One region of the Sphingobium sp. V4 genome, then DNA from elsewhere that is predicted to be linked to it. Evidence: riboswitches for the same ligand, from Rfam matches in the RefSeq annotation. Region 1 holds a riboswitch; the other holds the start of a gene.
The links. Region 1 has a riboswitch for cobalamin ahead of K3M67_RS07185 (DUF1636 domain-containing protein). Riboswitches for the same ligand answer to the same signal wherever they lie in the genome.
Positions count from the first base shown of each region.

Region 2: linked by a shared signal. The riboswitch ahead of K3M67_RS17290 (HoxN/HupN/NixA family nickel/cobalt transporter) and the one ahead of K3M67_RS07185 (DUF1636 domain-containing protein) in region 1 are both predicted to bind cobalamin.

Region 1 is NZ_CP081001.1:1,408,804-1,419,539, reverse strand. It holds gene K3M67_RS07235 (response regulator) at 1-548, opposite strand, end outside; gene K3M67_RS07230 (formate/nitrite transporter family protein) at 684-1,535, opposite strand; gene K3M67_RS07225 (hypothetical protein) at 1,610-1,960, opposite strand; gene K3M67_RS07220 (formylglycine-generating enzyme family protein) at 1,953-2,906, opposite strand; gene cobU (bifunctional adenosylcobinamide kinase/adenosylcobinamide-phosphate guanylyltransferase) at 3,044-3,556, opposite strand; gene cbiB (adenosylcobinamide-phosphate synthase CbiB) at 3,579-4,517, opposite strand; gene K3M67_RS07205 (threonine-phosphate decarboxylase) at 4,510-5,490, opposite strand; gene K3M67_RS07200 (adenosylcobinamide-GDP ribazoletransferase) at 5,487-6,206, opposite strand; gene K3M67_RS07195 (histidine phosphatase family protein) at 6,203-6,772, opposite strand; gene cobT (nicotinate-nucleotide--dimethylbenzimidazole phosphoribosyltransferase) at 6,769-7,785, opposite strand; gene K3M67_RS07185 (DUF1636 domain-containing protein) at 7,782-8,189, opposite strand; cobalamin riboswitch at 8,356-8,540, opposite strand; gene K3M67_RS07180 (ABC transporter ATP-binding protein) at 8,538-9,335, opposite strand; gene K3M67_RS07175 (FecCD family ABC transporter permease) at 9,329-10,303, opposite strand; gene K3M67_RS07170 (ABC transporter substrate-binding protein) at 10,375-10,736, shown strand, end outside.
Region 2 is NZ_CP081002.1:347,851-358,586, forward strand. It holds gene cobN (cobaltochelatase subunit CobN) at 37-3,276, opposite strand; gene cobW (cobalamin biosynthesis protein CobW) at 3,286-4,323, opposite strand; cobalamin riboswitch at 4,513-4,733, opposite strand; gene K3M67_RS17290 (HoxN/HupN/NixA family nickel/cobalt transporter) at 4,769-5,815, opposite strand; cobalamin riboswitch at 5,971-6,214, opposite strand; gene K3M67_RS17295 (Gfo/Idh/MocA family oxidoreductase) at 6,355-7,293, opposite strand; gene K3M67_RS17300 (class III extradiol dioxygenase subunit beta) at 7,384-8,277, opposite strand; gene ligA (protocatechuate 4,5-dioxygenase subunit alpha) at 8,279-8,731, opposite strand; gene K3M67_RS17310 (amidohydrolase family protein) at 8,728-9,753, opposite strand; gene K3M67_RS17315 (NAD(P)-dependent oxidoreductase) at 9,823-10,716, opposite strand.

The DNA of each region.
Region 1 (10,736 bases):
GGCAGGGGCGCATCGGCGGGAACGGCATAGGTGGCGTAACGGCGGAAGCCGTCGCCGTTGGCGATATACAGCGCGCCGGCCTGCGCCTGGAGATATTCGGCCAGAAAGGTCAGCGCGCTGTTGGCCAGTTCAGCCAAGGGCTGTTCGCCGCCGACCGCCTTGGCCAGGCCGAGTTGCCCTCCGCGCAACCATTCCTCCTGCAAGATCGCCAGCCTGTTGCGGATGAAAAGCAATCCGATGACGGCAAGAATCCAGAAGACGCCTACGACGAGTGAACGATTGAGAAAGGCAACCGTCGGATCGACGCCGGCCGGCGCGTAGAAAAAGCCCGTCGCGGTCAAGATGGTCGCCGCCGTGGCGGTGATCAATGGTACCTGTGGTCGCCGGGCCAGATAGGCCAGCACCACCGGAAGGAGATAAGCCACCCACACGGCCGTCCCCAGCGGGAAGACAAGGTCTGCGAGAAACGGCAGCATGAGCAGGGCGATCAGCCCTGCATAGAGCCAGCCCTGGACGAAATTGGTGCTACCAGCGTACTTGTTCTTCATGATGATCGGATCTGGACGAGCGGCCGGCCGACCGCGACGCACTGGATCAATACCCCCTTGCAAAGATGCCGGCCCCCGCGCGGCCGCTCCGCACGAACGAGCAAATCCGCAAAGAGTTCCCGCGACGCATCGCCATCAGGACGGAGGGGCCGCGTCGGCATCCTGCTCCGCAGCCTTTACATCGCTCCGCATCTGCCCATGGGCCAGAACCGCGAACAGGCCAGTTCCTCCGATGACATTGCCGACGAGCGCAGGCAGGATGAAGTCGGCCATCATCTCGGACAAGGACATGACGCCGTTCAGCCAGAGAAACGCGCTCTGGGACGAACCTGTCACGACATGGCTGAACCCGCCTAGCGCGATGACGTAAGTCAGCATCGAAATGACCCAGAATTCGCTGCCTTTCGCACTCGGAAGTATCCACGCGATGGCCGCCATCAGGAAACCGGCGGGGATACCAAGGGTCAGGGTCTGAAGCCCCTCCTGGCGCGGCAGCTTCTCCAATATATCCAGTGCGATCAGACGCTGGTCATGTGTGATGATGACTTCGTTCGCCATCAGCGCAGCCACGATGACGACGCCAAGCAGGTTCGCCAGGAGAACGGTGGACCAGAGGCGGAGCAGCCGACCCAGATTTTCCCAATCCGGATGCGCCGCGACGGGCAGAACCGCCGTGATGGTGCTTTCCGTGAACAGCTGAAGCCGCCCCATGATGACGATGACGTAGCCGACCGGATAGCCGAGGAGAAAAATAAGTTCCGCCCACCGTGTGTCGGGCAGGCGCATACGCAGATATAGTTCGGTGAGGAGCGAGGCATTGATCGCAAGGCCAGCTGCCATGCCGGACAGGACCATCGACAGGATGGGCCGCTTCAACTCCTCCTCGCCCTGTAGCCGGACGACCTCGTGGACGACCATCGGCGAACTCGCGCGCCGCTGGTTGACGTCGCGCGCTTCATCTGCCGAGAGCGCATGGTCGGGTTTCAAATGATCGTCCATCCTGGTGAGACGCCGAGGCGACCAGTCTGTTCCGCACCCGTTTCATTTGGTGCCGATCGCGTTTATCCCCGCGCGGCGCGCCTTCCGCCCAGACGGCGCCGGTTCTTCGCCACCGCCTTGCGGTAATGGGCGACCGAATGGGCGAGCGCTTCGTGGCCCGTTCGTCCGAGTTCGCCCGTCATCATCTTCCATTGCAGGATTGCGACTGCCTCGATCTTTTCCGCAACCATCCGGTGCGCCTCGATCGCGGCCGCCGGATTGCCGGCCATCAGGCGGGGAATGCGCAGCCCGATCACGGACCAGGCCTCGACGCCGAGGCTCCAGCAGTCGAAGGCGAGCGTGAAGGGAGTGGCTTTTGTCACGCCGGCGACAATGGTCTGTGGCGTGCAGGGTTCCGCGCTATCTTCATCCATGATCGCGAACGATGCAGCGGAAGCCGATATGGCTGGTCGCGCTGTCCACCGCCTGGGGATGGCGCGCTGCCGGCCGATAGCGTTGGCAATAAGTGGCGGCGCACAAATGCGATCCGCCCTTCAGCACCTTGCGGGGGATGGAGACGCGGGGCGTCGCTGGGTCGAAGCTCTCACGTTTCGTCCCGCCGCGGGGGTTGGACGGCACGCAGCAACTCCCCTTCGCCTTGCGCTCTATCCGGTGCTGGGCGAACCAGTCTGTCGTCCATTCCCATACATTGCCGATCATGTCGTAGAGGCCATAGCCATTGGCGGGATAGGAGCGCACGGGCGACGTGCGCTCATAGCCGTCCTCCAGCGTATTGCCGTAGGGAAAGGCGCCCTGCCAGTAATTAGCAAGCATCCGTCCGTCAGGCGCAAGCGTGTCGCCCCACGCATAGTCCGCCCCGTCCAGGCCGCCCCGTGCGGCATATTCCCATTCGGCCTCGGTCGGCAGCGCCTTGCCGGCCCAGCGGGCATAGGTTTCGGCATCCTGATAAGCGACATGAACCACGGGGTGATCGGGCAATTCCTCCGCGCTGCTGTCCGGGCCGTGGGGATGGCGCCAGTCCGTGCCGAAGCTGAAAGTCCACCACTGGCTGTAATCGAAAAGGTCCACCGGGCCGGCTGTGCGCTGGAAGAGGAGCGATCCGGCCCGCGCCATGGCCGGGTCCATGCCGGGATAATCCTTGGCGTCCGGCGCGATTTCCGCCAGTGTACGGTAACCGGTGGCCGCGACGAACAGGGCGAAATCCCGGTTGGTGACGGGCGCCTCGTCTATCCAGAAGCCGTCGACCTGGACCCGCCGGGCGGGCGCTTCCTCCGGATAGAAGCGGTCCGAGCCCATCAGGAAGGTTCCACCAGGCACGAAGCGCATGTCCTGCGTGCGTGCGACTGCGATCTCAGTCATGTCGGCTGTTCGGAAGATGGGCCGGCAAAGGCATGACGCGATATGTTCCAACGGACGGTGCAGGCTGCATTGTAGCGATGGAAGGCGGAGCGCCGCAATGGCCCGATCGGCAGATATTCTACTGGCGGCGCACGGATTTATTTCAGACGGAGCGGCAGCCCTGCTGCGACCAGCAGGACTTCATCGGCAATCGCCGCCACCCGCTGGTTCAACCGACCGGCATCGTCGCGAAACCGGCGGGCAAGCACATTGTCGGGGACGATCCCGAACCCGACCTCATTTGCGACGAGGATGATGTGACCGGAGAAGTCACCGATGGCCCGCGTCAACCGATCGCACGCGGCAGGAATGTCGGCATCCATCAGCAAGAGGTTGGACAACCACAGGGTCAGGCAGTCGACCAGTACGACATGGTCCCGGCCGTCGAGCGCCTGGATCGCTTCGGGGAGAGCGACGGAAGCATCGATCGTCCTCCAGCGCTGGTCGCGATCGGCCTGATGCCGGGCGATGCGGTCGCGCATTTCATCATCATGGGCCTGGGCGGTCGCGACGAATGTCAGGCGTCCTTCAAGCGACTCGGCGCGGTGTTGGGCATGGCGGCTCTTGCCGGATCTGGCGCCACCCAGCACGAAAAGGCGATGTCCGTCCATGCAAAGCTCCTTTTGGGCAGGGTCATGACAACCACGCGACGACAGCGGCGATCAGCCACAGCAGAATGCAGGCGCGGCGGTAAATGGCGAGCGCACGTCCGACATCGCCGGCGATCGCATCCAGTCCCTCGTCCCCGATCCATGGCTTGGCATGGACATGACCGTCATAGGATACGGGGCCGGCAAGGCGGACACGAAGCGCCCCCGCCATGGCCGCTTCGGGCCACCCGGCGTTGGGGGACGCATGGTTACGCGCGTCGCGCAACAATATACGCCAGCCGCCCCCGCCCGCAACGCAGAGCAGCAGGCCGGACAGTCGCGCCGGGATGATATTGAGCAGATCATCCGTCCTGGCTGCGGCCCAGCCGAAAGCGCGCCAGCGTTGCTCATAATGACCGATCAGGCTGTCCGCGGTGTTGATGGCCTTATAGACCCAGATGCCGGGCAGCCCCAGGACCAACAGCCAGAAGAGCGGAGCCACGACCCCGTCGCAAAAGCTTTCGGCGAGGCTTTCGATGGCGGCCCGTGCGACCCCGCATTCTTCAAGGGCCGCCGTGTCGCGGCCGACAATGGCGCTTACGGCGATGCGGGCGGCCGGCAGATCGCCGGTTTCCAACGCGATGGCTACCGGGCGGACATGATCGAACAGGCTGCGCTGGGCCAGTCCCGGCCAAGCGAACAGGGCAAGAGCCGTCCAGGCAAGACCTCCCGGAACCTGGGCTGCGAGGCGAGCCAGCATCCAGGCCAGGCCGCCGCTGCTCAGTACGAGCATCAGGACCGTGACAATACCCAGCGCCCGGCGCACGGCGAATGATCGCTCCGGCCGGTTCCAGCGCGTCTCGCATCCATCGATCAGGCGCGCGAAGCATCCGACCGGATGGCCTATGCGGCGATAGAGCGAATGGGGCCAGCCGAGCGCGGCGTCCAGCATCAGTGCGCCCAGCGCGACCGGATCAGCCATGCGCCATGACCCGCTCAAGACGGTCAAGCGCCGCCTGGTCGGGCGGCAGTCCGATCCGCAACCAGCGACGGTCGGGCTCATAGGGCCGCGTCAGGATCGCCGCGCGGGCCAGCCGGTCGAACAGTTGAGGCGCCTCGTCCGTCTCGATGAGCCGGAACAGCGGGCAGCGACCGATCGGCTGATGCCCGCATCGCACAAGCACGGCGTCAAGCCGCGCGGCTTCGTGGTCCAACCGCTCGCGGGTTGCCGCGATCCACGGTCGATCGCGATAGGCGGCGGTCCCGATCGCGATCGCCGCCGTGGAAAGTGGCCAGGCGCCCAACTGCTCCCGCAACGGCGCCAGCACTTGCGAGGGGCCGATCACGAAGCCAAGGCGCACGCCGGCCAGCCCGAAAAATTTGCCGAAGGAGCGGAAGACGAGCAGCCTTCGCGTTTCGCTCACCAAAGATGCAACGCTGATCGCCGGATCGCTGTCCGCAAAGGCTTCGTCGACCAGCAGCCAGCCGTGATGCGCGCGCGCCTCCAGCAATGCGCGCATTTGCTCCCGGTCCAGCCACCGACCGTCGGGATTGTTGGGATTGGCGAGGATCAGCGTTTCCGATGAGCCGCCCGTGGCGATCCATTCGATCGCTCTGGAGCCTACGATCATTTCGCCATGGGTGCGATAGCTGGGAGCGACATGGCGGGCCGGGCCGCCGATCAGGCACCCCGCCAGTCGCAACCCCGTTTCGGTTCCCGGTACGGCGCAGACATGCTGCGGGTCGACACCGAAATGGACAGCTGCTGCGGTTTCGAGTTGTCGCAAACTGTCGGGTTCGGGCAGGCGCCGCCAGTCGATGGAGAGTCCCGCCGTGCCGGGCCAGGCTTTCGGATTAATGCCGGTCGACAGGTCGATCCACGGTTCCGCGCCCGCCCCGAAATGGCGTTTCGCCGCCTCCAGCGCGCCGCCATGCCAGGTCCAGATGTCCGTCATGCCGCCTGAACCCACAGCAAGGCAGACAGGAGCAGCAGGCTTTCCGCCACCTCGATGCCCGCGCCATGCCCGTCACCCGAAATGCCGCCGATGCGGCGACGGAGCCACATGGCCCAGAGCGGCAGGATCAGGGGCGTCGCGAGCAGCGGGGGAGAGGCCAGTGCAATGACGGCGAGGGCCGCGGTCCATATCGCAAGATCGCGCACACGAACCGCGTTGCGGAACTGCGCCGCCAGCCCATCATGAAGTTGCGGCAGGGCGCGGGACCAGAAGAGGGGACCGATACGCGCGGCAAATGGGATGACCGCGATCATGGAGAAAGCCTGCGTCTCGATGAGCAGGCGGAGCAGGATCAGCTTGGCGATCAGTTGCAGGACGATGGTCACGACCGCGAAGCTGCCCACATGGGGGTCGGCAAGGACCGCGATCAGCCGCGCGCGGTCCTTGTGCGCTGCGCCGGCGGCATCGGCTATGTCGCCCAGCCCATCGAGATGAAGCCCACCCGTTATCCGAACCCACAGGGTCAATGCGCCGAGGGCGCCGAGCCACGGATCGATCAGCGCGCCACCCCAGGCAGCGACCGCGATCATCGCGCCGATGATCAAGCCGACCGCCGGAAACCAGCGGATCGAGGCAGCGAAATCCCCGCCGTCCGCGGTGACGCGGGGCATCGGCAGGCGGGTCAGGAACTGGATGGCGAGGATCAGCCCCTTCATGCGCGCAACCCCTTGATCCGGGCGGCGCGGGGCGTGCCCGGCCAGACGTCCAGCGAAAGCAGCGCACCATAAGGCAGGTCGAATGCCCACAGCTGCGGCAGGGGGATGCCGCAGAGGATGTGAAGCGCGGCACGCATCGCGCCACCATGGGTCACGACCAGCGTGGGGCAGGGCGCGAGGTCCGCAATGGCCGCGCCGATGCGGTCGACCAAGGCCGCCCAGCGCTCGCCTTCGGGCGGGGGGTGCAGGTCGGGATCGTTCCAGAAGCGCCCGATCGCGTCAGGATCAATGGCGCTGGCCGGCAAACCGTCCCATGCGCCAAAGTCCAGTTCGCGCCAGCGGGGATCGCTCTCCACCGGCAGGTGCCGGCCATCGCCGATCGCGCTGGCGGTCAGGCTGCATCGTTGCAGGTCGGACGTGGCCAGTCGCTCGACATCGAGATCCGCCACCTGCCGCACGCAGGCGCTGATGCCCTCCGTCGTGGGCGCGTCGTCGCTCCACCCCAGCATCAGACCGGGATGCAGCGGTGCGCCATGGCGCAGCAGGTGCAGCGGAAAGCTGTTCATGTCGATCCGGAGACGGCGGCTTGCGCGAAAGTCGCCATCTGATCATGCGCGGCCAAGGCAGCGCGGACGACGGCAGCGGCGACCGCTGCCCCGCTACCTTCCCCCAGACGCATCCCCAGCGACAGCAGCGGCGCAAGGTCGAGCTGTTCGAGCAATCGGGCATGACCTGGCTCGGCCGAACAATGGCCAGCAAGACAATGCGCCGTGATCGCGGGACGTTCGACGGCGAGCGGCGCGATCGCAGAGCAGCAGATGAAACCGTCGAGCAGCACCGGCACCGAGAGCTGGCGCGCGCGCAGCACCGCGCCCGCGATGGCCGCGATTTCCCGGCCGCCTACGAGGCGCAATGTCTCGAAGGCGGAGCGGGGCGCCGAGGCGTGGCGTGCGATCGCGCGGTCTATGACGTCGATCTTGCGGCTGATGCCCGCGTCATCGACGCCCGTGCCCGGACCGACCCAGGTTTCCGCTGCGGAGCCGAAGCTGCGCGCACAAATGGCAGCGGCGGACGTAGAGTTGCCGATGCCCATCTCCCCGAGGACGAGGAGGTCCAGGCCTTCTTCGACCACCGCCGCTCCGGCATTCAGCGCGTCGAGACATTCCGCGGCCGTCATGGCAGCCACCGCCGAGAAATCGGCGGTGGGCCGGTCCAGGTCGAGAGCGACGACCTTGAGGTCCAGCCCGGCCGCGCCCGACAATGCGTTGATGGCCGCGCCGCCCGCGCGGAAGTTGGCGACCATCTGCGCCGTGACGCCGGTCGGGAAGGCGCTGACGCCGTGGACAGTGACGCCATGATTGCCCGCAAAGACGGCCGCGCGCGCCCGGTCCATTCGGGGGCGTTCCCGGCGCTGCCAGCCCGCCAGGAAGATAGCGACGTCCTCCAGGCGACCGAGCGAGCCAGCCGGCTTGGTCAATTGCGCCTGCCGCGCGCGGGCGGCCGCCTCCGCCACCCAATCCGGCGCAGGCAAGTCGGACAGCGCGGCTTCGAAGGCGGCGATCGAGCCATAGCTGGTCATTCGGCGACAAATCCCGGTGGCGGCGTGCGCGTGATGAAATGACCTTTGACGCCCTGGGGCCAGTGTGAAAAGGGCACGCGGCCATGTTCGCTCGCCGCATAATGGACGGCATAGTCGAGGATGGCGCGGGCGGACTCTTCGCCCGGCTCGAAACGGCCCAGCACATAGCCGACCTTGTCCGGCGCGCGCAGGTGGACGGTGCAGAAATCCTGGCAGGCGAAGAGGCACGGCATTTCCTGCACGGCGATGCCATCATAGCGCGGATCGCTGGCCTTCACGCGTTTCAGGGCGGCGGCCAGTCGCGCGCCACCGCGCGCGCCGTCCTGATCTTCCCGCGCGTCGCGACTGTGACGGCAAGTGTTGCACGCCACCACGGCCGGTCCCGTATCGACCGGCTTCAGCACTGGACATCTCGCTCAACAAATATCGGCACGGCTACCCCCCATCGACAATGCCGCCCGAACCGGCCGATGCGATTGCCCTGGCGCGCACGACATCGACCGCGCTTCGCGCGGCTTCCCTGTCGTCGCTCGGGTTGACCCCCGTCCGCCCGGCTCACCCTGTCCGCGCGAAAGACGACGGCGACAGGCAGGTCTCCTGGCTTGCGGGTCAGCGCCGGTCGGCCGCCTTCTCGGGACATTCGTCCCAATGGCATATGGCCGATGGCTCGCCGCGTACAGTTGCAGGGGCAGCCGGGTTTGTCCCGTTCCCATCTTCGTCCCCGTCTCCGGGGAACCTGTCGCGACGCCGCGTTACATCGATTTCGATGGCGCGGTCAACGGGCTGCGCGCCAGCGGCGTGACCGTTGGCCAGGCTCCGCCCAGATGCACCTCCGCCTCGATCCCATAGACATCGCGAAGATGGCCGTTGGTAAGGACATCCGCAGGCGTGCCGTCGGCGACCAGCCTTCCCTGATCGATCAGCAGGAGCCGGTCGCAATAGCGAGCCGCCATGGTCAGGTCATGAAGGACGGCGATGACGAGCGCGCCGTCATGCGCTTGTGCGCGGAGCAGGTCCATGACGTCGATCTGGTGGCCGGGGTCCAGGCTGGCGAGCGGTTCGTCGGCGATCAGGGTGGGCGCTTCGACCGCCAGCGCCCTTGCCAGCAGTACACGTGCGCGTTCGCCGCCGGACAATTCGGTCGCGACTCGCTGCCGCAGGTCCAGCACATCGGCCCGCGTCATGGCCCGCTCGATGGCGGCGGCATCGTGCGGGCCGATCCGCGACATGGGTCCGAGATGGGGCAGGCGACCGAGGCCGACCAGGCGCTCGACCGTCAGAGGCCAGTGCAGCGTCTGGCCCTGGGGAAGATAGGCGATCCGCCGGGCGAGGTCATCGCGGCGCATGGCGGCCACATCTGAGCTGTCGATCAGGACGCGCCCCTGCGCGGGTACCAGCGCCAGCATGGCCCGCGCGAGGGTGGATTTGCCGGCGCCGTTGGGACCGACGATCCCTACCAGCGCCCCGGCGCCGAAGGTTGCCGAAACGCCGCTCAGCACCTGGCGGCGGCCCAGTGCGACGCAGACCCGGTCCAGTTCGAGCATCACCATAGCCGCCGCTCGCGCATCAGGTGGAGGAGGAAGATCGGGATGCCGAGAAATGCTGTCACCACGCCCAGCTTCAACTCGTTCGCCGTGTCGATCAACCGCACCGCCATGTCTGCGAGGGTCAGCAATGCCGCGCCGCCCAGCGCCGAGGGCAGCAGGATCGCCGAAGGGCTGCGGTCCGTCAGCGGGCGCAGCAGATGCGGCACGATGAGGCCGATGAAACCGATCGCGCCCGACACGGCTACTGCGCCGCCCACGCCGATGGCCGTGCCCAGCATCAGCCGCAACCGCGTGCGGCGAAGGTCGACGCCCAGCGCCTGCGCGCCATCCTCGCCAAGGGTGAGTGCATCGAGCGATCGTGCATTCCACAGCAATAACGCCAGGCCGGCGACGATGCAGGGCAGGGCGATCCAGAGATGGTCGAACGACCGATTTTCCAGGCTACCCATCAGCCAGGTCATGATCTCCATGGCGGCGAAGGGATTGGGTGACAGGTTCAGCGCCAGGGCAATCCCGGCCTGCGCCACGGTCGCCACGGCGATCCCGGCCAGGATCAGCGTCAATGGACTTTCCGACCGACCGGCCAGCAGGAACAGCAGCAGCAGCGAGAGACAGGCGCCGCCAATCGACAGAAGCGGCAGCATCACCGGATGGATGTTTGCAAGGCCGTAATAGATCGCGGCGACCGCGCCCAGCGCCGCGGCGCTCGATGTGCCGAGCACCGACGGTTCGGCCAGAGGATTGCGCAGATAGCCCTGCATCGCGGCGCCAGCCAGCCCCAGCATAGCGCCGACGGCAAGGGCAATCAGCGTCCGGGGCAGGCGCAGTTGGAACAGGATCACGCGTGTAGCATGATCCGCCCCGCCGAAGAGCGCCGCCCAGATCCGCGCGATCGGAATGTCGACCGGGCCGAGCAGCAGCGAGCCAATGGTCGCAGCGGCCGCCACGGCCGCCAACCCGGCAAGGAGCATGGCGCGATTGTGCGTCGTCTCTGTCATCTTATCGCCTTGCCACGCATGAAGGTGCGATTATGGGAAGACGCATGTCGCGCAAGGTCTTTCTTCTCTTCGCCTGCCTGTGTGCCGCCATGGCAGGTTCCGGGCTGTTGGCCACCGCCTTCCGCGCCGCGCCCAGCGCAACCCGGCCGCCGCAGCGGATCGTGTCGCTCAACCTGTGTGCCGATCAACTGGTGCTGGCGCTGGCCGATCGGCGACAGATCGCGGGATTGACCCGCAATGCCGTCGATACCCAGATGTCGGCCGAAGCGGCAAGGGCGCGCGGATTGCCGATCCTCACCCATTCCGCCGAGCAGATACTGACCATCGGCCCCGATCTGGTGGCGGGTATGCCGGCGCGCGGCAACGCGGTTCTGACGGGTCTCGATCGTGACGTGAGGACACTTGA
Region 2 (10,736 bases), on a different replicon from region 1:
GGTGCCAGGCGTCGGGGCACCGGCCCTTCACCACGCTCACGGCGCGCGCTCCAGAGCGGCGAGGATCGAGTTGCGGTGGGTGCGCCACAGGCCTGCGGCGTACAGCGCCGAAAAGCGCGCCCGCATCGCCGCCAGCGCCCCGGGATTGGTCTGTGCCAGGAAGGCACGCACCTCCTCCCGGCCAAGCGTGGCATCATGATAGAGGTCGAACAGATGATCGGGCACGCACCCGGCCAGATGGGCGAAGGCGCCCAGATGGTCGAGCGTGGCCGCCAGTTCCGCGCCCCCACGAAAGCCATGCCGCATCATGCCGTCGACCCAGCGGGGATTGGCCGCCCGCCCCCGCACGACCCGCGCGACCTCCTCGGTCAAGGCTCTTGTCTTTGGCCGCGCCGGATCGCGGGCGTCGAGATGATAGAGCGCCGCCTTGCCGCCCACCACGCTCTGGGCCGCAGCAAAGCCCGCCTCGTGCGCGGCATAATCGGCCGCCAGCAGCAGGTCGGTTTCCGGCAGGTCCTGCGCATGGACGAAGGCATCCGCCGCCGCGACGCGGGCGCGGAGCCCGGCCGCGTCCGTCACGCCGCCGTCCAGCGCATGGCGCGATGCGGCGAGCCATGCCTCCCCCGCCGCGCGCCGGGCCTCGACCGTATAGGTGTCGGCCGTTGCCCCCATGTCGAGACCATAATGTCCCGGCTCCGGCCCGTAGACACGCGGTGTCGGCGGCCTCCCGGCGAAGGGATTCCAGTCGGTCGGCTCGTCCCTGCCGCACAAGGCCCGCACCGCCTGTCCGAACAGGACCGGCAGCGTCGGGAAGGCGTCACGGAACAGTCCCGACACGCGCAACGTCACGTCGATCCGCGGCCGGTCCAGCATCGCGAGGGGCAGGATGTCGACCGCCGTCACCCGTTCGGACGCGAAGTCCCATACCGGCTCCGCGCCCAGCAGGTGGAGCGCCATGGCATATTCCTCCCCCGCCGTCCGCATCGTCGCCGATCCCCACAGGTCGACCACCAGCCCCCTGGGATAATCGCCCCGGTCCTGCAAATGGCGGCGGATCAGCTCCTCCGCCAGCCGCACGCCCTGCGCATGGGCGGCACGGGATGGCACCGCGCGCGGATCGACCATGAAGAGGTTGCGCCCGGTCGGCAGCACGTCGGACCGCCCCCGATGCGGCGAGCCTGAAGGGCCCGGCGCCACCCGCCGTCCGTCAAGCGCCGCGAGCAGGCCCGCGCGCTCGCCCTGCCCCTGCTCACCCCGACCAAAGACATGCAGCCCGTCGCCAAACTGCCCTTCCTTGATGTCGCAGACGAAGCGGTCGATCCGGCTGATCGCTTCGGCGGGCGACATGGCGTCATCTATGCCCAGCTCGGCCTCCAGCCCCCGGGTCCGCGCCTCGTCCCGGATGTCCGCCTGCAACCGCGTGCGCCGCGCCGGGTCCAGCCCATCGGCATTGGAAAATTCGTCGAGCAGCGTCTCGATCCGCCCCAGCCCGGCACCTTCCTGCGCCGGCGCGAGCGGCGGGGGCGCATGGCCGATCGTCACGGCGCCGATCCGTCGCTTCGCCTGCGCCGCTTCGCCCGGATCGTTCACGATGAACGGGTAGAGAACCGGCGTCGGCCCGACGAGCGCCTCCGGCCAGCAAACATCGGACAGCGCGACCGCCTTGCCCGGCAGCCATTCCAGCGTGCCGTGCGCGCCCATATGGACCAACGCGTCGACGCCCTCGGCGCGCAGCCACAGATAGAAGGCGACATAGGCATGGCGCGGGCAGCGTGTCAGGTCATGATAGCTGTCCGCCCGATCGGCGCTCCGCTCGCGCTCGGGCTGCAACGCCACGATCGCGGCGCCCCGGCGGACGGCGGCAAAGGCGAACATGCCGCCCTGCACGGCCGGGTCATCCTCCGGCGCACCCCAAGCTGCGTGGAGATCATCGCGCAGCGACCCCGGCAATGTCGCCAGCGCCGCGCAATAGTCGGCGAGCGGCCAGTGCAACCGCTTGATCTGGAGGTCGCCTACCAGATCGCCCGCCGCCGCGACGCCATAGCCCGCATCGGCAAGGTCGCTCAGCATGGCCTGCGCGGAGGCGATCGCATCCAGACCCACGGCATGGGCCATCTGGTGCACCTTGCCGGGGTAGGTCGACAGGATCAACGCCAGCTTCCGCACGCCCGCCGGGCGCTGGCGCAGGGTGATCCAGCCGGCCACCCGCTCTACGACCGCGGCGGTTCGCGCCGGGTCGGACCGATGCGCGCCGCGCGCAAACTCCAGCGCCGGGTCGCGCGCCTGCGCCTCCTTGAAGCTCACCACGCCCGCGAACAGCCGCCCGTCGACTTCGGGCAGCACGACATGCATGGCAAGGTCGGCGGGCGACAGGCCGCGCGGCGACTCCTGCCACGCCTGCCGCCCCGATGTCGCCAGCGCCAGCTGAAACACCGGCACGCCGGCGCCGTCGAGCGGGGTCGCGCCGTCCTCGCCCCGCGCCGAGAAGGCGGTGGCGTTGACGATCGCGGCGGGCGCAAGCGCCCGCACCCAGCGCGCGATCCAGCTGCGAATCTCGACCGGCTTCAGCGAAGGCGCGAACAGCCCGATCAGGTCGAAGCCGCGCTTGGCGAAGGTGTCTCGCAGCGCCTCGAACGGCTCCGTGTCGGCAGCGCTCAGGTAGGAGCGGTAGAAGATGAGGAGGACGCGCGGCCGAGTCAGACTCAAGGTAAGGGTCGCTGGACAGGTCACATTCCCATCCCAGGCCCCGACCGTCGGCAATGGCGGAACCGGGGCGACAGGGCCATCCAGCCCCGCTTCACGCGCCAGCAGTCCGAGCGCCGCCCCCGCCGCCGCCGGGCCGCCCTCGTCGCACAGCCGGGCCAATGTGCGCAGCCTCGTCACCGGCACGGTCGACGCGATGTCCAGCCGCGCATCGGGCCGCCCGTCGCCCGGCAACACCGCCAGCACGATCCCGCGCGTGCGCGCCAGCGCCTCCACCTGCTGCAATCCGTAGCTCCAGTAGGATGCGCCGCCGATCAGCCGGATCAGGATCGCCTTCGCGCCGCTCAGGGTCCGTTCGACATAGGTATCGACCGACAGGGGATGCGCCAGCGCGGCCAGATTGGCGAGCCGCAGGGTCGGCAATCGTCCCTGCGCCCGATGCCATCCCGCCGCGAAGGCGCCGAGGTCGCTGTCCGAAAAGGACAGCAGCACAAGATCGGCGGGCGCCTGCCCCAGATCCTGCGGGACAGCCGCTTCCTCGATCCCGTGAGTCTCGCGGAAGATGACGTGCATGGACGACGCTCAGTCCTGCAACACGGCCCGGATCGCGGCTTCGTCGATACGATCATGCTCGGCGATCACGACGAGCGCCGTTGCGCGTGCTTCGCCCGGCCGCCAGGGTCGGTCATAATGATGCCGAACCCGCGCGCCGACCGCCTGCACCAGCAGCCGCATCGGCTTGCCCGCAACGGCGGCATAGCCCTTCACCCGCAATATCCGCTGCGTCCGGGCCAACGCCTCGATCCGCGCGACCAGGTCGGCGGGATCGGCGATCTCGCCCAGAGTCATGACGACGCTGTCGAAATCCTCATGCTCATGATCCTCCTCGCCATCATGGTGCGAGGGTCGGCCCGCCAGGTCATCCTCGGCCGCCGCGCCCAGCCCCAGCAGCACCCGCGGGTCGATCACGCCGTCGACCAGTTCGATCACCGGCAGCGGCCGGGGCGTTTCCGCCGCAATGACCGCGCGGGCGGCGGCGACGCCGTCCGGCCCGGCCAGATCGACCTTGGTCAGCAGCACCATGTCGGCACAGGCCAGCTGATCCTCGAATACTTCGGACAGGGGCGTTTCATGATCGATGCCGGGATCGGCGCGCCGCTGGGCGTCCAGTGCCGCCAGGTCGGGAGCGAAGCGTCCGTCAGCCACCGCCTCCGCATCGGCAAGCGCGATCACGCCATCGACGGTGATGCGCGACCGGATCGCAGGCCAGTCGAATGCCTTGAGCAGGGGTTTGGGCAGCGCCAGTCCCGATGTTTCGATCAGGATATGGTCCGGACGCGGCTCCAGCGCCAGCAGCGCCTCCACCGTAGGGATGAAGTCGTCGGCCACGGTGCAGCAGATGCAGCCATTGGCCAGCTCGACGATATTCTCCGCCGGGCAATCGGGAATGGCGCAGCTTTTGAGGATGTCGCCATCGACGCCCAGCGTGCCGAATTCATTGACGACGACCGCCAGCCGCCGCCCGCCCGCATTGCGGATCAGATGGCTGATGAGCGTGGTCTTGCCCGCGCCCAGAAAGCCGGTGACGATCGTGACCGGCAGCTTGGCCAAATCGGCCATATCATTCTCCCGCGCGCCGGAACGACGACGGGCGGGGGCTTGCCGACGCCCTTCCTGGACGCCAGCCGGCGCGCGACGACGGGCGGGCGCGACCGCGCCCGGCATCCCGCACCGTGCAGCCCCAGCCGCACAGCTTCGTCGCTCAGACGGAAGAACCTACCGTGCCGCGGCCATCCCCTGGACCAGGGCAAGAGCGACCAGACGCCGGCAGGTCTCCTGGCTCGCGGGTCAAGGCTTGATGCACGCCTTCCCAGACCAGTGGGTCCAGTGGCCGCCCTCGACAAGAGGACATGTGCATCGCGCTCGCCGCTTACAGTTGCAGGGACAGCCGCGGAATTGAGGGGACAGGCCCCTCGCACCGCATTCCTATTTGAAGCCCCTCGCGGGGCACCGGCGCGATCTATGAGCCTGCCCTAGACCAAAATTCGGTCCAAGCCAATGGCGTTCAGCCCGCGACCCGCACCTCGATCTCGTCAAAGCGCTTCCAGCGGTAGATCCCGAAGCTGAGCGCCCAGCACAGGACGAACAGGCCGATGATGGCGAAGCCCAGGCTGTTGAAATGCTCGCCCAGGTCCGCGGCTATCCGCCAGGGCGCTCCGTCCAGTCCCAGCTTGTCGCCCACCAGCGCCATCGTCTCGATCCCGCCAATGACGATTGCGACCAAGGCCGAGATCAGGGTTATGGTGATGTTATAATAAAGTTTGCGGATCGGCTTGACGAAGGCCCATTCATAGGCGCCCAGCATCACCACGCCATCAGCCGTGTCGACCAGCGCCATGCCCGCCGCGAACAGCGCCGGCAGCACCAAGACCGTGCCGATCGCCACGCCATCCGCCGCCTGGCTCGCCGACAGGCCGAGGATCGCGACTTCCGTGGCCGTGTCGAACCCCAGCCCGAAGAGGAAGCCGAGCGGCGCCATGTGCCAGCTGCGGCGGACCAGCCGAAACATCGGGCGGAACAGGCGGGACAGCAGGCCGCGATTGCCCAGCAGCAGGTCCAGATCCTCCTCCACATAGGCGCCGCCGGCTCGGACATGGGCGAAGCTCTTCCATACCGACCGCAGGATCATCAGGTTCATCACCGCGATGGTGAACAGGAACAGCGCCGACACGCTGGTCGCGACCACGCCCCCGATCTCGCGGAAACTCTCGAAGCGCGACAGGGCGCTGGCGGTGAGAGCGATGGTGACGGAGGCGACGGCGATGATCGCGGAATGGCCGATCGCGAACCAGAAACCCACGGTAATGGGCCGCTGCCCGTCCTGCATCAGCTTGCGCGTCACATTGTCGATCGCCGCGATATGATCGGCATCGACCGCATGGCGCAGGCCCAGTCCCCAGGCCAGCAGCGCCGTCCCCAGCATCAGCGGCTGGGCATGAAACTGGGCGATGGCCCAGAGCCAGACGGCGACATTGGCCGCGACCAGCGCGCCCATCAGCCCGGTGACGCGATGCCGCAGGCGCGGCGCGGAAGATATTTCGGGATGGACCATGGCAGAACAGACACTCCGGCGTCGCGCGACATGACAGGGGCCGCGCGCTCCGCCGGACGCCATCCGGCGCAGACGCGCGTCATCAATGCGGCCCCCGCCGCTTCTTCGTCGCTCAGACGGAGCATACCGTGCCACGGCCATCCCCTGGACCAGGCAAGAGCGACCAGACGCCGGCAGGTCTCCTGGCTCGCGGGTCATAGCGATGCTGCATGGCCTTCCCAGGCCTCGCATGATTTAGCGTCCGGCCCAGTGGCTGCTTTCCCTGTTTCAGAAAAGCCTATGCAACATGCTCACCGCTCACAGTTGCAGGGACAGCCGCGGAATCGAAGGAGCCAGCCCTTCTCACCGCATTCCCATTTTCAGCCCCTTCGCAAGGGCACCGGCGCGATCAACGACCGGCGGATCGTCTCCACCGGCCGGGCTGAGGCATAGCTTGGGCGCATCGCGTTGCCAAGCTGCATCGATAGCAGGCGCAACACAAAAAGGGCGCAGCGGTCACCCGCCACGCCCTTCCTTGCGACCCCGAAGGGATTTCAAGCTCAGCCGAGCTGCTGTTCCAGCTCGCCCAGCACGCGATAGCAATCGAACACCTTGGCGACGCTCGAATTGGGATCGCGGCCTTCGCGGATGGCGCTGATGAATTCGCGGTCCTGCAATTCGATGCCGTTCATCGATACCGCGACCTTCGACACGTCGATCGGCTCTTCCTTGCCGTTCACCAGATCGTCGTAACGGGCGATATAGGTGTCGGTGTCGCCGATATAGCGGAAGAAGGTGCCGAGCGGACCGTCATTGTTGAACGACAGCGACAGGGTGCAGATCGCACCCGTCTCGCTCTTCAGCTGGATCGACATGTCCATGGCGATGCCAAGGTCCGGGTGGATCGGTCCCTGCATGGCGTGCGCCGACACGATCTTGCCCGCCTGATAGGCGAACAGGTCGACCGTGTGCGCCGCATGGTGCCACAGCAGATGGTCGGTCCAACTGCGCGGTTCGCCCTTCGCATTGATATTCTTGCGACGGAAGAAATAGGTCTGCACGTCCATCTGCTGGACGTTGAACTCGCCCGCCTTGATGCGGTTGTGGACGAACTGGTGCGACGGGTTGAAGCGGCGGGTGTGGCCGACCATGCAGACAAGGCCGGTTTCCTGCTGCTTGGCCAGCACCGCCTGTGCATCCTTCCAGCTGTCGGCCAGCGGAATCTCGACCTCGACATGCTTGCCCGCATCCATGCACGCGATCGCCTGGGCCGCGTGCATTTGCGTCGGCGTGCAGAGGATCACCGCGTCGACGTCATCGCGCGCCAGCGTTTCGTTCAGGTCGGTCGTCACATGGCCGATGCCATATTTCTCCGCGACCTTCTTCGTCGCGTCCAGTTCGCGGCCGATGATCGACGTGACGGTCACGCCGTCGATATTCTTGAGGCCATCAAGATGCTTTTCGCCAAAGGCGCCGGCACCAGCCAGGGCTATACGCATGGGAAACTACTCCATTATTGGCCCCTCCCCTTCAGGGGAGGGTTGGGGGTGGGGGGAGTGAGGCATATGCCGCACTCTCCCGCCTGATCCTCACTCCGCCGCGATCGCCGCCACGCCGCTGCCGGTCATGTCCAGCCCTTCGCCATTATCCGGGCGTAGCACCAGGTGGCCGATCGCGGTATTGGAACAGGGCACATGATAATGGCGGTGCAGTGCACGGGTCTTCTTGCCCAGCGCCCCGCGCATGATGAGCCACATCACCATCTCGATGCCTTCGCTGCCCGTCTCGCGCAGATATTCGATATGTGGAATCCGGCGCAGATGATCGCTCTCGCCGATCAGCCCGTCCAGGAACATATTGTCCCATTCCTTGTTGATGAGCCCCGCGCGCGCGCCCTGCAACTGGTGGCTCATGCCCCCCGTGCCCCAGATCTGGACGTTCAGATCCTCGGGGAAGCTCTCGACCGCCTTGCGGATCGCCTCGCCCAGCGCCCAGCAACGGTTGCCTGACGGCGGCGGATAGGTGACGACATTGACCGCCAGCGGCACGACCCTGCAGGGCCAGGCATCGGGCTTGCCGAACATCATGGAAAGCGGCACCGTCAGGCCATGATCGACATCCATCTCGTTGATGATGGTCATGTCGAACTCGTCCAGGATCAGGCTCTGCGCCATGTGCCATGCAAGGTCGGGATGCCCCTCCACGTCCGGCACGGCGCGCGGCCCCCAGCCTTCGTCGGCCGACTTGTAGCGCTCGCCACAACCGATCGCGAAGGTCGGGATGATCTTCATGTCGAAGGCGGACGCATGGTCATTATAGACCAGGATCACGACATCGGGCTTTTCCGCCTTTTCCCATTCGCGGGTCCAGTCATAACCGGCAAAGATCGGACCGAAATAATCGTCGCGATCCTTGTTGAAGTCGGACGCCACGCCCAGCAGCGGCACATGGCTCGACGCCACGCCAGCAGTAATCCGTGCCATCTCAGCGATCCTCTTTCTTGGCGGCAGCCGCCGCTTCATTGGCCTTGATCGACCGCACGCCCTCGGGCGAGCGTCCGCCCTTCATCATCATCTCCCGATATTCGGGGAACGCCATGTCGGTCATGGTGCTGACCGCCTCGGCGAACGGAATCCCGTCGGTCGAAAACAGCTTGGACAGGAAATAGACATTGCCGCCCAGATCGAGGCATCGATTATAGTCCCGGTCCAGCAGCGCCTGCTTCTGCTCCTCGCTCAGCGGCCATTCGTCCAGATAGGCGCGCTCGTCGGCCTTGAACCGCTCCCGATTCTCCGCCTTCATCAGGCTCATCGCAAACTGGTTCATGTGATAGCCCTGCCGCGCGCGCTTGGCAGTGTAGACACGGGTTCCCGGAATATCCTCGAACTCGGCCAGATATTCGTGAATATCCTGATGCTTGGGATCTTCTGTTATCATATTCCCCTCTCCTTCAATTTGGCGTCGAGGCGCGGGAAGACGCGGCGGGCATTGCCCTCGAAGATCGCGGCGCGTTCCTCATCGCTGATCTCCAGCGCATCGACATAGCGCTTGGTGTCGTCGAAATAGAAGCCGGTGGTCGGGTCGATGCCGCGCACCGCGCCCACCATTTCCGACCCGAACAATATATTCTTGTTCTCGATCACGTCGGCCAGCAGGTCCACGCCCGGCTGATGATAGACGCAGGTGTCGAAGAAGATATTGTTCATCAGGTGCGTCGACAGATCGGGCTTCTTGAGCATGTCTGCCAGACCACGATATCGCCCCCAATGATAGGGGACCGCGCCGCCGCCATGCGGGATGATGAAGCGCAGCGTCGGGAAATCCTTGAACAGGTCACCTTCCAGCAACTGCATGAACGCGATGGTGTCGGCGGCGATATAATAGCCGCCGGTGGCGTGCATAGCCGGATTACAGCTGCCCGACACATGGATCATCGCCGGCACGTCCAGCTCGACCATCTTCTCGTAGAAAGGATACCAGTATTTGTCCGTCAGCGGCGGATGGGTGAAATGCCCGCCGCCCGGATCGGGATTGAGGTTGCAGCCGATAAAGCCCAGTTCGTTGACGCAGCGTTCCAGCTCCGCAATGCTGTTGCTCATGTCCGCCTTGGGCGACTGGGGCAACATGCACACGCCAACGAAGGTTTCGGGGAACATCGCCACCACGCGGGCGATCAGGTCGTTGCAGCGGATCGCCCACTCCTTCGCCATCGCCTCATCGCCGACATGCGGCGCCATCGCCGACGCCCGCGGCGAGAAGATGGTAAGATCGGCGCCACGTTCCTTGATGAGACGCAACTGGTTCGCCTCGATCGTCTCGCGAATCTCGGCGTCGCTGATCTCGGGATAGGGCGGGCATGGCGTACCAGCCTTGAACGCCGCCTTCTGCTCCTCGCGCCAGGCGTCATGCCCCTTGGGCAATACGGTATAATGACCGTGGCAATCGATAATCAGGCTCATCGCGTCTCTTTCCTCAACCTTTATCCGTCGGCCCAGCGCAGGTGCACCACGCCCGCCCAGCAAATTCCGTCATTCCCGCGAAGCCGGGTTCAGAAGAGGCGCAGGGGCAGAAATCACCCCAATCTTCGCGCCCAACCCTTCGGGCGGCGCCTTCACGCCCAGCCCGCCGATCGCCCGCTGCCGCGCGACCGTGCCGCGCGTCATCGCGGCGCCGGTACCCAGGCCCTCCAGCGTCCTGACCACTTCGTCCATCTCGGCGGCCCGGCGCGTGCCATGCACCAGCATCCGGTCGAGATTGTAATCCGCGCGTTCGTCCCAGGGCCGCGCCTTCTCGCTCGCGTCGAGCGATGCCAGCACCTCGTCCAGCACATCGGCTTGCGCCGCCGCCAGCACGCATTCGGCCGTCAGCGCCTCGATCCCCTTGACCATGACAGACCGGATCATCTTGATCGACGAAGCCCGCCCGACATCCGCGCCCACGACGCGGGTCTTGCCGAAGCCCAGCGCCCGCAGCCGCGCCTCCGCGTCGCCAGCCCGCGTGCCGCTCAGCAGCAAAGGCACGTTCAATCGCGCCGGATCGACCGGCGCCATCACCGCCACGTCGACATAATGTCCACCCGCCGCCTCGATCGCCTGCGCCGCTGCCTGCTTGGTCTGCGGCGCAACACTGTTTAGATCGCAATAGAGCGTGCCGGGCACGATCAGCGCCGCCGCCGCTTGCGCCACGGCCAGTGCCTGGTCGGCCGTCACCAGCGACAGCACCAGCGAAACCCCGTCCAGCGCGTCCTCGAGAAAACGGGCGGGCAGCACGCCAGCCTCGGCATAAGCCGCCAGCATCGCGTCACGCGCCGTCGCATCGTCCGTCTGTATGTCGAACACGTGGGCGGCCGCGGCCCAGTCCCCCGCTCGCGCAAAGGTGGACCCCGCTTCACCGAACCCGATCAGACCAACTTCCTGCTCCATGGCGACATCGGATGCCGCAT